DNA from 2 places in the Paenibacillus sp. JNUCC 34 genome. Region 1 is predicted to be linked to the other one. Evidence: predicted binding sites of a transcription regulator. Region 1 holds the regulator's gene; the other holds the start of a gene.
The links. The regulator Rex, encoded in region 1, represses fermentation and respiration genes when NADH is low (regulators of the CRP and FNR family bind a similar motif). The targets are predictions, from matches to a motif close to TTGTGAAATATTTCACAA.
Positions count from the first base shown of each region.

Region 2: the regulator Rex is predicted to act here: its motif matches at 2,314-2,331, upstream of AC2TF5_RS01835 (TorD/DmsD family molecular chaperone).

Region 1 covers NZ_CM177770.1:3,719,197-3,723,735, reverse strand. Annotated here, with positions in the region: gene dinG (ATP-dependent DNA helicase DinG) at 1-1,608, shown strand, start outside; gene AC2TF5_RS17370 (redox-sensing transcriptional repressor Rex) at 1,654-2,307, shown strand; gene AC2TF5_RS17365 (amidohydrolase) at 2,294-3,595, shown strand; gene AC2TF5_RS17360 (cell wall elongation regulator TseB-like domain-containing protein) at 3,624-4,142, shown strand; gene AC2TF5_RS17355 (hypothetical protein) at 4,389-4,539, shown strand, end outside.
Region 2 covers NZ_CM177770.1:410,845-415,383, forward strand. Annotated here, with positions in the region: gene mobA (molybdenum cofactor guanylyltransferase) at 1-485, shown strand, start outside; gene AC2TF5_RS01825 (LysE/ArgO family amino acid transporter) at 527-1,144, shown strand; gene moaA (GTP 3',8-cyclase MoaA) at 1,175-2,179, opposite strand; gene AC2TF5_RS01835 (TorD/DmsD family molecular chaperone) at 2,578-3,282, shown strand; gene AC2TF5_RS01840 (efflux RND transporter permease subunit) at 3,489-4,539, opposite strand, start outside.

The DNA of each region.
Region 1 (4,539 bases):
GCTTGCCCATGGTTCCGAAAGTGTTTCTACCACCGTGCGAAGCATGAAGCGGGTATTGCGGATGTGGTTATTACGAACCATTCCAAATTGTTTACCGATGTAAAAGCAAATCATCAGCTACTGCCGTCGTATGAGCGGTTGGTCATTGACGAGGCTCATCACTTGGAAGATGTGGCGGGTAAACATCTCGGGCTCCATATGAAATATTTTACGGTGGTACACACCCTTACACGTCTCTATAAGGATAGCCGCAATGGACAGTTGCCAGCACTCCGTCAACTGCTTCAAACGTCGGCGCACGAAAAGGCGGGGGAATGGACGGGCGTCATTGATCGGCTATACCCTGATCTAATTACTGTCAAGGAGAGCTGGGACCGGCTTAACGACCTTCTGTTCGGACTTCTTCCTGAACGCGGAGATGCTTCTGCGGGGGATGCAGGACAATTTACACTCCGACTGTCACCAACCAAGAAGCCAAAAGACTGGGAAAGCTTGACGGAGTTAGAGAATCAGATTCACGTCACCTTGGGAGACGTCGTTCGCAAAGGAGACATGCTAACATCTGAGGTTCGGGAAGAACTGAATGATTATGGTGCAGACAGTTTGATTACCGATATTAATGGCCTCTTTAAGGACTTGGCTGCGCACCGGGAGAATCTGAAATTTTTCATGACTCTGAACGATGAAGGCGTGGTCTATTGGATGGAGGCGAACGGTAATTTCCGTAGTAAATCGCTGCAGATGTTTGCCGTGCCAGTTGATGTGAGCGCGCAGTTGAAAGAGCTGTTCTTCGATAAAAAAAGTAGTATCATCCTCACTTCTGCAACTCTATCTGTAGATAAATCGTTTCAGTATATGATCGATAATCTTGGGCTGCAGGATGCTTCAGATCAGGGACAGCTGAATACCGTGCAGCTTCCGTCACCGTTTAATTACCGTGAGCAGGCACTGTTATTAATTCCAAGGGATTTCCCAAGTGTTAAGGGGTCCGTGGGGGATCAGAACTTTGTGAGTACACTCGTTCAATCACTTGCAGATGCCGCTAAGGCGACTCATGGACGGATGCTGGTATTGTTTACCTCGTACCGTATGCTGCGCCAGGTGTATGATCCGCTTAAGGAAGTTCTGTCATCCAGTGATATATCCGTACTCGGACAAGGGATGGATGGATCAAGCCGAACCAAGCTGATCCGAAGGTTTCAGGACAGCGGCGCATCGGTGCTGCTTGGGACAAGCTCATTCTGGGAAGGGGTCGATATTCCGGGTGAGGCGTTGACATGCCTGGCTATCGTAAGGCTACCGTTTCAACCGCCGAACCATCCCCTTGTTGAAGCGAAGAGCGAGCTACTGCAGCAGCAAAAGAAAAATCCGTTCATGAAACTATCCGTACCTCAGGCGGTTATTCGCTTTAAGCAGGGTTTCGGGCGTCTTGTGCGAACAGCTCAAGACAAAGGTATTGTAATTGTTTATGATACCCGTGTGATTGAATCTTATTATGGAAAATACTTTTTATATTCACTGCCTGGCCCGAAAATGGAACATATGCGGACTGAGCAGATGGTTCCCCGCATTGCGGAATGGCTTCATGGGGACGAGGCAATACAATAAGAATTGAAAATAATTACTTTGAGTTTATGATTAGGGGGAGCATGCATGAAATCGGATAAAATTTCGGAGGCCGTGGTTCGCAGACTGCCCGTATATTTGCGCTACCTGAACGAACTTCATCTTCGTGAGGTTGCAACGGTGTCCTCACAGGAGCTTGGACAGAAGCTCGACCTAAACCCGGCGCAAATCCGCAAGGATCTTGCCTATTTTGGCGATTTTGGCAGAAAAGGGATTGGTTATGACGTCTCATATTTGATCGAGAAAATCCGTCATATTCTTAAGCTGGACCAGCAGATTAATGTAGTGTTGGTGGGTGCTGGTAATCTTGGACACGCTCTGTCCAACTACAACGCTTTTTTGAAAGACAATATGAAGATTGTAGCTATATTCGATGCTTATACTCCAAAAGTCGGCACTAAAATCAACAATTTAGTCGTTCAGTCGATGGAAGAATTGACGGCAACTATTAAGGAGTTCGGAATCCGGATCGGGATTATTACCGTTCCTGATGTCGAAGCACAAGATGTAGCGGATAAACTGATCTCATCCGGTATTGAAGCGATTCTGAATTTTGCGCCAACGATCTTGAAAGCTCCTCCGCACATCCGGATTCATACAGCTGATTTCACGACGGATTTGCAGAGTCTGGCTTATTATTTAGATAACGGAAAGGAAGATGGCGATCATGACGAAGCGTAAATGGATGATTAAAAACGGTACCTTTGCTGTACTTCAGAATGAAAAGCCGGTTCTGCGCGGATATATGGTCATCGAAGACGATCTCATTACCTATATCGGTGAAGAACAGCCGAAGGTTGAGGAAGATACGGAGATTATCGACGGCACATATCTGTTTTTCATGCCTGGTCTAATGAATACGCATGGTCATACGGCGATGTCGCTTCTTCGTGGATACGGGGATGATCTGGCTCTTCAGGTATGGCTTCAGGAGAAAATGTGGCCGATGGAAGCGAAGTTTACGGCTGATGATGTATATTGGGGTACCTCGCTGTCTGTGATCGAAATGCTGAAAGGCGGTACAACGACCTTCCTTGATATGTATGATCATATGGATCAGGTAGCAGTCGTAACTGAGCAATCCGGTATGCGTGGTGTACTTACTCGCGGTGTAATCGGTTTGTGTCCTCCAGATGTTCAGAATCACAAGCTGGGGGAGGCTACAGCATTTGCTAAGGACTGGCACGGTAAAGCTGATGGACGTATCACGACGATGATTTCGCCGCATGCGCCTTACACATGTCCTCCGGATTACATCGAAAAATTTGTGCAGATTGCTCACGATCTGGACTTGCCGATTCACACCCATATGTCGGAAACAGTTACTGAAGTCGAGCAGAATGTTCGGGATTATGGGGTACGGCCAGTAGCCCATCTTCAAAAGCTCGGCGTCTTCTCACGTCCGGCGCTTGTTGCGCATGCAGTTCATTTAACGGATGAAGAGATTGAGATTTTGGCGGCTCATAAGGTAGCGATATCCCACAATCCGGGAAGCAACCTGAAGCTGGCAAGCGGTGTCGCCCGGGTACCGGAGCTGCTTAAAGCGGGAATTACCGTATCACTGGGAACGGATGGTCCTGCGAGCAACAACAATTTGGATATGTTTGAGGAAATGAGACTGGCTGCTCTTATTCATAAGGGTGTTAGTGGTGATCCGACAGCAGTTCCTGCTGTGGAAGCACTGCGTATGGGAACAGAATACGGAGCGAAATCATTATTCTTAGACGGTGTTGGGACGTTGGCTCCCGGCATGAAAGCGGACTTTATCGCGTTAAATACCGATCAGGCACATTTTCTGCCTCATACGGACTTTATCTCGCATGCGGTTTATTCAGCTAGTGCCAAGGACGTGGAGCATGTCTGGGTAGATGGTAAACAGGTCGTCAAAAACGGAGTTTGCCTTACATTGGATGAAGAAAAGATTCGCCGTGAAGCCCAAAGTGCGTTCGAGCGGCTGTTGACCCTCTAGGGAATAACAAGGGAGCGAGGAACGCAGATTGAAGAAAAAAACGAAGTGGATACTTCTTGGCATTTCCGGTTTTCTGCTCATATTGCTGTCTATTCAGATTTATTATTCAAATGTAATGTCTGGTAAATGGTCGGAAGAGAACGCGGCTATCAAGGCGGCTCAGCAATATGGCGGTTTGATGAAGAAAGACAAAACTTATAAATCGGTATGGGATAAAGAGAGCATTTACTGGGTTGTTACCGGTAAGGATACGGAAAACCAGGATATCGTCGTATGGGTGAAGTTTACGGAAGAGAAAAAACCACTGGATGGAGCCAAAGCTGTACACAGCGAACCTCTGAGCGGTGGAATGTCGGAAGCTCAAATGCGTAATCAGATTAAGAATGACCTGCCTGGTTCGGTAATTGAAAGGCTTGTTCTAGGTATGTATGAAGGAGAATACGCATGGCAACTGTTATACCAGCTGAACAATGAGACGAAATATAGGTTTTATCGGTTTCAGGATGGAAATCAGATCGGTGAAGACATTATTCTACCAAATCAATAGCAAAATTTAACACTCCATCAAAAGGCGGAGTGTTAAATAACAAGATTTTATGTAAGCGTTTACGTAAAATTTGGATAAAATAGTTTTAAATATTTTCACAGACTTAAATGAAAAAGGTATATAAGATGTGATATACTCTTATTTGTATTCCACAGGCAGGTTGAAAGTAGTGTTACTATACGCATAATTGTTATATCAAATATGATATACGAATTATACACATCATATAACAAGGAGGAAACTTCATTGAAATTACGCATTGTTCCTATCGTTCTGACGGTCGTAATATCGGCATCGGTGCTTTTTGGCGGTTGGTTTCTGTATCGACAAATGGCTCTTCAGAATCCACTGGCCAATGTGGTATCACAGTATGATGGAGTGAAAAACTCTCAAATAG
Region 2 (4,539 bases), 2.7 Mb from region 1:
GGTCTGTAAGGGATATATTTAGCGGGAAAGGGCCCATGGCAGGGCTCCACGCTTGTCTATCTGCTTCCCGCTCGGCCTGGAATGCAGTAGCGGCTTGTGATATGCCATTTGTTACCGCTGATATTATACAGATACTTTTGCGGATAGCCGCTGAAGATTCCTTGACACCAGAGTCAGGAATACGGGTCAGAACAATGGACCGCCATGATCGTCATGATGATGTTGCTCCGTGGGATGCCGTTGTTCCTGTTATGGATGGGAAGCCGCAGCCGCTCCTTGCCGTATACCACCTTGATGTCTGCACAAGTTTGGAATATCGCTTGCGCAGGAATGAGCTGCGCATGACGGATTGGTTAAGCGATTTGAACGTTCTTTACATTCCGGTGGAGGAGCTGGCCCGGCTGACGGGGATAGACGCCGCGAAGGGGCTGTTTAATATGAACCAGCCGGAGGATTATGAGATTGCTTGTGGTTGGGTTGAATGAGGATCATTAGAGAATGATCGTTAAAAGGGGAGAGAGAGAGATTGATTGAAGCGATTTTCCATGCGGTGCTGCTGGCTTTCGGGCTGATTTTGCCGCTAGGTGTGCAAAATATATTCATTTTTAATCAGGGAGCGGTGAACTCGCGTTTTATCCGTGCATTACCTGCCGTTCTAACGGCATCGGTATGCGATACACTGTTGATCTTCGCAGCGGTAGGCGGTGTTTCACTCGTTATTTTGAAGTTCGCTTGGCTCGAAACGACGATATACGCCGTGGGGGTTCTGTTTCTGCTCTACATGGGATTCAGTATCTGGAGATCCAAAGGCGGAGGAGGTGGACAATCCGATCCGCTGTCTGCCCGCAAGCAAGTACTTTATGCGGCGTCGGTGTCCCTTCTGAATCCGCATGCGATATTGGATACCATCGGCGTAATCGGGACGAGCTCACTCGCTTACGAAGGAATGACTAAATGGATATTCGCATTGACTGCGGCAATCGTTTCGTGGCTGTGGTTTCTAGGTTTGGCCTTGGCAGGCCGGATGCTGGGCAGAGTGGACACGACGGGCCGGAGCATTGCGGTACTGAATACCGTTTCGGCCTTGATCATTTGGCTACTGGCTCTCTATATGGCGCTGCAGTTATTCGGTGTTATTACATAAAGAAGCTCCGCAGTTGCGGAGCTTCTTTTGTTACCCGCCGATTTGCGACATGCGCCGGTTGGTCGGGGTATGACTTTGAGCTTTTTTTTCAAGAGCCAGGGCCATCTCGTGGTTTTGCGGTTTGCCGCCGAGTGCTTTGCGGAACAAGGAAGCCGTGGCTTCAGGATCGTGAGCAACGCGGCGGACATTCAATTCATCCGACCAGTACAGACACGCTTTAATATGTCCGTCAGCCGTTAGACGCAGCCTGTTGCAGGAGTCGCAAAAGTGGTCGCTTACCGGATGGATGAGTCCAAAAGTGCCTGCAGCACCCTGTATTTTCATATTACGAGAGGGGCCGTTGCCTGCAGGTCCCTGGTCATCTTGAAAGGTCCAGCCGGCTTCGTGGCACACATCCGTCACATGACTAAGCGGAATGTATGTTTTGCGCCATTCCTCTGAAGCCTGCCCGATCGGCATATATTCTATAAAGCGAACATGCAGCGGACGGTGAATCGTCATAGCTATAAAATCTTGTATCTCATCCTCATTAAAGCCGTTCATAAGTACCATGTTCAGCTTGATTGGATCAAGCCCGGCTTCATATGCGGCTTCGATGCCTTCAAGCACCTTCTGCACATCTCCACCCCGGGTAATCTTGGCATAGCGTTCTTTGTGCAGCGAATCAAGGCTGATATTGATCCGGGTAAGTCCTGCTTCTTTCAAAAGACGGGCCTTGGAAGACAACAGAAGCCCGTTTGTCGTAAGTGAAATATCTTGAATTCCTTCAATATCTGAAATCATGGCAACCAGTGACTCCAGATCTTTACGGACGAGTGGTTCACCGCCGGTTAGCCGTACTTTGGATACGCCCATAGGTGCGAGCACTCGCAGAACGGAAGCAATCTCTTCATAGCTCATGATCTCGTCATGCGGCTGAAACACCATGCCTTCTTCTGGCATGCAGTACACACATCGCAGATTACAGCGGTCCGTTACGGATATTCGGATATAGTCATGAATCCGCCCAAAGGAGTCCGTCAAAGGTTCAATCATCGGTTTCATCTATCGGAATCCCCTTTCCAGCTTGGCATGGTCACATTGTAGCGATTGCTGTAGCGGGAGTCAATGGAAGGGACGTTAAAAAATATTGAATTTTGAACAGTTAAATTTGTTGTAAAAGTCGGAGCGTGTGAACTGTATCACAGAAAACGTTTACAAGGTTCATTATACTGAGCTTACAGGCACATGCTTCTCCCCTGAAAAGTGTGCCGCTCATAGAATAGCTGAACCATCCAAGTGAAGATGGTAAGCATGTTTTCAAAATGATTTCCGAAATTTTCCGAAACTTTCGGAAATCATTTTTCATAAAATTACCCCATCCTAGAATCTTTTAAGATATAATGTGAAAGATATCAACATCCAACAAAGAGATCACCATTAGGAGGTTCGATATGACGATATCATCATCTGTTCGAACATTGGAGGTACCTGAAGTCTGTCACAGGTGGCTGGAAAATCGGGGGACGATTTATCAGCTGCTCACTGAATTTTTGGGCCACTGGCCTACACTGTCTTTAGTTGCACATTGGAGCCGCAGCAGCGGAATTGGTAAAGCGGCGGAGCTGACCCGCGGAGGACGCGAGCTCATGCAGTACTTGAGCGGTCGTTCACCGGAGGAACTCGTGCGAATTTGCGAACGGGAAGGCACAGAGTACAGCAGATTGCTGCAGCACTCGAAGCAGCGGCCGCTTGCAGAATCCCGTTATTCTCCTTATTCCTGTCGTGCGCAGGATCTATCTGACTTTTACGCTTCAGCTGGAACTGCCTTTAAGAAAGTCAGCGGAGAGCCTGACGATCATATTGCGATCGAGCTTGAATTTATGACCATACTGCATGATCGCATGCTGAACAGTGCATACTGCGAGGACAGCATGCTACGTTTGATAGATATACAGAAAAAATTTCTGGAAGAGCATCTACTCACCTGGATTCCAGCGATGTGCAGAGAGCTGAATGCTTCTACGACAAGCCCGCTTTACTTGGCAGTTTCGCGTTTGCTAGAAGAGTTCCTTGAATATGATTTGTCAATGCTCCGCACCTGGAAGCAGTCTTGTCTGGTAGCAGATGAGCCGGTCCGTGAAGTTGTGTTAGTGTAACAGAGAATAACGATCAGGGTATATATAAAGGCATGCTTTCCAGACGGAAGCATGCCTTTTTTCTATGGGGTGTAGAAGCAACGGCTTTTTGTTCTACACAAACACCAAAAAAGGAGCTGCCTTCGCAGGTCTAGTTCAGACCTTATGGAGGCAGCCCCTCTATGGAATGGAATGTTATTCTTTAAGCATTACGTTTAGTGACCGGTTTAATCTTCGATCCGCTTTTTGCGGAACTTCATCAGGAATTCATACACAATAGGTACAACGACCAGCGTAAGCAGTGTTGAGCTGATCAAGCCGCCGATAACGGTTATGCCGAGTCCGCGGGAAATGATGCCTGCACTGCTCTCCCATCCGAACACAAGCGGGAGCAGAGCGCCAATCGTGGCGAGTGCGGTCATGAGAATCGGACGAAGACGTGTCGCTCCGGCTTCAAGCAGCGCTTCACGAGTAGACAAGCCATCACGTTCCTTGTGAATAACACGGTCGATCAATACGATAGCATTTGTCACTACGATACCGATCAGCATGAGCACACCCATCAGTGAGGATACGTCCAGCGTTTCACCCGTAATGAGCAGGGCGATAATCACACCGATGACGATGAACGGAAGCGAGAATAGAATCGCAAACGGTGCGAGCGCACCACCGAAGGTGACAACGAGAACGAAGTACACGATAGCGATAGCTGCCAGCATAGCGAGCCCCAGCTGTCCGAAGGTGTCATTGATCTGTTCAGTAACCCCGCCGAAGCTAACAGATACACCCTCAGGAAGCTTCATCTCGTCCACTTTTGCCTGCAGGTTAGTGGAAGCAGAACCTACGTCGGTTGTAATCATATCTGCATTAACGGTAACGACCATCTTGCCGTCGATACGCATAATGGAGTCAGGTGATGTACCTTTTTCCACTTTTGCGACATCTTTGATCGGAATCTCCATTCCGAGCGGTGAAGTGATAGTTTCGTTTTGAATATCCTCGATACTCTTATATGTCTGACTGTCAGCTTCGATATACACTTTATATGATTTATTATCGATTTTCACTTCAGTCAATACCGGACGCTCATGAACCGGGCTGAGCTTCATAGCCAGTTGTCCGGCAGTCAGGCCGAGCGAGCTGAGTTTCTCCTGATCGGCTACCAGTGTGTACTGTTCATAGGCTTTAGACAAGCTGGTTTTTGCATTTTCAAAGTTGGCGGTGTCTTCTTTAGCCAGCTCCAAAATGTCTTCAGCTACAGGCTTGATCTGCTCCAGT